Regions from separate parts of the Kribbella sp. NPDC050241 genome, predicted to be linked through region 1. Evidence: riboswitches for the same ligand, from Rfam matches in the RefSeq annotation. Region 1 holds a riboswitch; the other holds the start of a gene.
What was found. A riboswitch is a leader RNA that binds a small molecule or an ion and turns the genes downstream of it on or off. The one in region 1 is predicted to bind glycine.

Region 1 (2,464 bases):
GATGACGTTGACGGCCAGGCCGCCGCGAGACGTCTCCTTGTACTTGACCTTCATGTCGGCGCCGGTCTCGCGCATCGTCTTGATCACCTTGTCGAGGGTGACCACGTGCACCCCGTCGCCGTGCATCGCCATCCGGGCCGCGTTGACCGCCTTCACCGACGCCATCGCGTTCCGCTCGATGCACGGGATCTGCACCAGGCCGCCGACCGGGTCGCAGGTCAGGCCGAGGTTGTGCTCCATCGCGATCTCGGCCGCGTTCTCGACCTGCTGCGGCGTACCGCCGAGAACCTCGCACAGCCCGGCCGCCGCCATCGAGCAGGCCGAGCCGACCTCGCCCTGGCAGCCGACCTCGGCACCGGAGATCGACGCGTTCTCCTTGTAGAGAACGCCGATCGCGCCGGCGGTGAGCAGGAACCGGACCGCGCCGTCGTCGGTTGCCCCCGGCACGAACCGCCGGTAGTAGTGCAGTACGGCGGGAATGATGCCCGCGGCGCCGTTCGTCGGCGCGGTGACGATCCGCCCGCCGGACGCGTTCTGCTCGTTCACCGCGAGGGCGAACAGGTTGACCCAGTCCATCACCTTGAGCGGATCCACCGACCACGGGTCGCGGCTCAGCTTCTGGTGCAGCGCGTGCGCCCGCCGCGGGACCTTCAGGCCGCCGGGCAGGATGCCCTCGGTCTCACAACCCTCGCGGACGCAGTCCTGCATCACCTGCCAGATATGCAACAGGCCGTCGTGGATCTCGGTCTCGGTCCGCCAGGCCAGCTCGTTGGCGAGCATCACCTCGCTGATCGGCAGCTGCGACTCACGGCACCGCTCGAGCAGCTCGGCGCCGGTCGTGAACGGGTACTTCAGCGGGGTCGTGTCCGGCACGATCCGGTCCCCGGCCGCCGCGTTCTCGTCGACCACGAACCCGCCGCCGACCGAGTAGTACGTCCGCTCCCGCAGTACGCCGCCGTCCGCGGACCGGGCCACGAACGTCATCCCGTTCGGGTGGTACGGCAGGACCTTGCGCCGGTGCATCACCAGGTGTGCATTCTCGTCGAACGTGATCTCGTGCGTGCCGGCCAGCAGCAACCGGCCGCGCTCGCGGATCGTCTCGACGCGTGCATCGACCGAGTGAGTGACGACGGTCTCGGGGTCCTCGGCCTCGAGACCGAGCAGGACGGCCTTGTTGCTGCCGTGGCCGTGGCCGGTCACCCCCAGCGAACCGAACAGCTGTGCCTCGACGGTCGCGGTAGTAGCCAGCAGGCCGGCATCGGCCAGGCCGAGTGCGAAGGTGCGGGCGGCGCGCATCGGTCCCACCGTGTGGGAGCTCGACGGGCCGATCCCGATACTGAACAGGTCGAAGACGCTGATCGCCATCGTGTGGAGGTTTCCTTCCGGTCGCCGTTGACCGTTTGGTGTCCTCCCCGCTCTGTCAGACGTCCGGGGACGTCTTCCAGAGGTGCCTCGCCCGTGCGGTGAAGGTGCCTGAGAGATTCTTGGGGAGAGTTGCTCCTACGGCGCCCGGGTCGTACCCGGGACTCTCCCGCACGGGTTCATGCGGCTGTTGAATTAGCTGACGCCCTGGACGGTACGGCGGTGTCCCGGCCGTCGTCAATCCGGCCCGTGCGCACCGCCCAGATCTCGAAGAACCAGGTGAACAGCGGCGGAACACTGGCCGCCAGCGCGAGCAGCGTGACCGGCCAGGACCAGCGCAACGGGCGACGCACCAGCAGCACGGTGAGCACGTAGACGATGAAGATGCCGCCGTGGATCGGGCCGAAGATCTTCACCCCGAGCTCGTTGTCGGACAGCACGTATTTGAACAGCATTCCGATCAGCAGACCGGTCCAGGAGATCGCCTCGGCGATCGCCACCGTGCGGAACCAGGTCGCGTGTTTCTTCGTGCCGGCCGGGGCGGCAACAGTCGTCTCGGTCATCGACCAGACCCTAACAAGTCCCCCAAGCCGCGGCCGGGGTGTGTCGAGGGCTGCTCCCCGATGTGAGCAGGCAAACGGTTGCTGAGGATCGAGGGAGGTTCCCCAGACAGGAGACTTCCCTGATGACATCCAGACAAATACTCAGGACCACCGCGTGGGGTGTGGTCCTGGGATTCGCCGCGGCGGGTCTCACCGCGGTGCCCGCGCCGGCCGACGTACCCAAGCCGGCGACAGTGCAGTGGTCCGGCTGCAAGCCCGAAGGCAAGGACGATCCCGCGGAAGTGAAGGGATCGCAGTGCGCGACCCTGCAGGTGCCGGTGGACTGGCACCATCCGGACGGACCGACGTTCGGCCTCGCGATCGCCCGGCGTACGGCGAAGTCCCCGAGCGACCGGGTCGGCGTGCTGGTGTTCGGCCCGGGCGGCCCCGGTGACTCCGGCGTCGACCGGATCAAGACCGGCATCGAACGATTCAGCCCGGCCCTGCAGGATCGCTTCGACATCGTCAGCTTCGATCCGCGGGGGATCGCCCGCAGCAAC
Region 2 (2,464 bases), on a different contig from region 1:
ACCCAGGGAGGCTCAGGCGTGACACGCACCGGCGACACGGATCTGACGGCGCAGTCGACGTCCGAAGCACGCGCCGAGGCGGTCGCTGCCGCCGGCGTCCAGGGCCTGCTCTTCGACGACGACCTGCGGCCGATGCCGGAAGATGTCGGGTTCCGCGGACCGACGGCGTGCCATGCGGCCGGGATCACCTACCGTCAGCTCGACTACTGGGCCCGCACCGGCCTGGTCTCCCCGTCCGTGCGCCCGGCGACCGGTTCCGGGACGCAGCGGTTGTACGGTTTCCGTGATGTCCTGTTGCTGAAGGTGATCAAGCGGCTGCTGGACGCCGGGATCTCGCTGCAGCAGATCCGGACCGCGATCGCCCACCTGAGCAAGCGCGGCATCGACGACCTGACCCAGATCACGCTGATGAGCGACGGCGCCTCGGTCTACATGTGCACCTCGCCGGACGAGGTGATCGATCTGCTGGCCGGCGGCCAGGGGGTGTTCGGCATCGCCCTCGGCGGTGTCTGGCGCGAGGTCGAGGGCTCGCTGTCCGAGCTGCCCACCGAGCGGGCCGACGGTCATGAGGACGGCGATCAGCACGCGAATGATGAACTCGCGGCTCGCCGCCGCGCCCGCATGACCGGCTGAGATCTTCCTAAATCCTGTGCGCCCACTCACCGCCGATTCGCTGCGCGGTGTGTGGGCCACTGTGTTGTTGCCCCTCAACGCCGACGACTCCATCGACTTCGCGCGTCTGCAGGCTCAAGTAGATGTGCTGGGCGCCAGTCAGTTGGACGGCTTGTATGCGCACGGCACGGCGGGCGAGTTCCAAACGCTGACCGAGGACGAGTTCGACCGGATCAACGAGCTGCTCGCGGGAGCGGGCAAGCCGTTCCAGATCGGCGCGAGCCACCCGTCCGCCCAGCTGCAGTTGGATCGCGTACGTCGAGCCGCCGCGCTGGCACCTGGTGCGATCCAGGTGATCCTGCCCGACTGGCTGCCCTTGAACGACCGGGAGGCGCTCGACTTCCTCCGGCGCGTCGCGGACACCGCCGGTGACGTGCCGCTCGTCCTCTACAACCCACCGCATGCGAAGACCCCGGTGCGTCCAGAACTGCTGACGTCGCTGGCCGCCGCCGTGCCGAGTCTGATCGGTCTGAAGTCCGCCGGTGGGGACAAGGCATGGTTCGAGCAGGCGCTGAAGTCCGGCCTGTCCATCTTCGTGCCAGGGCACTTCCTCGCGAGCATGTCGTTACTCGGTGCACATGGCAGCTACTCGAACGTCGCGGCGCTCTCGCCCAACGGCTCGGTGGAGCACGCCCGCGATGTGGACGTCGAACGCCGGATCGGCGAGTTCTTCGGGCAGCACGTCGTACCGCTGCAGAAGGCGGGGTTGTCGAACCCGGCACTGGACAAGTTCCTGGCCGCGGTGGGGGACTGGGCGGACGTCGGTACGCGGGTTCGGTGGCCGATGGTGTCGGCGACCCAGGAGCACGTCGAGGCCGCTCGTCCCGACGCACGGCGGCTGCTGCCCGAACTCTTCGCGGATTCCTGGTAGCCTCGGGACAGCCGTTCACAGCACTCGGGAGAGACCCGTGCGATCGGGCGCCGAAGGGGCAATTCCTCCCCGGAACCTCTCAGGCCCATGGACCGAGTGTCACAGGCGACTCTGGAGCGTGCATTGCTCGGCGTGACAGAGGGGGAGGCGACCGGAAGCACTGTCAGCAACGGAGCCTCTTTGATGAACAACTCACCCCAGATCTCTGCGGCGTTCGCCGACCGGCACATCGGACCACGGCCGGACGAGGTCGCCCGGATGGTGCAGCTGCTCGGGTACGACGACGTCGACGCGCTCGTGGACGCCGCCGTACCGGAGTCGATCCGGTCCACCGAGGCGCTCCGGCTGCCCGAACCGGCCTCCGAGGTCGACGCGCTGACCGAGCTCCGCCAGCTCGCCGCCCGCAACACCGTGGCCACTTCGATGATCGGCCAGGGGTACTACGGCACCTTCACCCCGTCGGTGATCGTCCGTCGCCTGGTCGAGAACCCAGCCTGGTACACCGCGTACACGCCGTACCAGCCGGAGATCTCCCAGGGTCGGCTCGAGGCGCTGCTGAACTTCCAGACCGTCGTGTCCGACCTGACCGGCCTGCCGACCGCGAACGCGTCGCTGCTGGACGAGGGGACCGCGGCCGCCGAGGCGATGACGCTGGCGCACCGGTCGAACAAGAAGAGCAAGTCCGACCGCTTCCTGGTCGACGCCGACTGCTTCGACCAGACCATCGCCGTGGTGCGGACCCGCGCTGAGGCGCTCGGTATCGAGGTGGTCGTCGCGGACACCACCGACGGTCTGCCCGACGGCGACTTCTTCGGTTTCCTGGTGCAGTACCCGGGTGCCGGCGGTGTGGTCCGCGACCTGAAGCCGCTGATCTCCGCCGCGCACGAGCGCGAGACCCTGGTAGCGGTCGCCTCGGATCTG

Region 2: another riboswitch for glycine. It lies ahead of gcvP (aminomethyl-transferring glycine dehydrogenase); the one in region 1 lies ahead of ACIBG5_RS18415 (L-serine ammonia-lyase).

The regions. Positions count from the first base shown of each region.
Region 1 is NZ_JBITJE010000003.1:778,190-780,653, forward strand. It holds gene ACIBG5_RS18415 (L-serine ammonia-lyase) at 1-1,365, opposite strand, end outside; glycine riboswitch at 1,452-1,544, opposite strand; gene ACIBG5_RS18420 (DUF3817 domain-containing protein) at 1,542-1,925, opposite strand; gene ACIBG5_RS18425 (alpha/beta hydrolase) at 2,048-2,464, shown strand, end outside.
Region 2 is NZ_JBITJE010000001.1:740,114-742,577, forward strand. It holds gene ACIBG5_RS03400 (MerR family transcriptional regulator) at 19-633, shown strand; gene ACIBG5_RS03405 (dihydrodipicolinate synthase family protein) at 650-1,543, shown strand; glycine riboswitch at 1,559-1,648, shown strand; gene gcvP (aminomethyl-transferring glycine dehydrogenase) at 1,727-2,464, shown strand, end outside.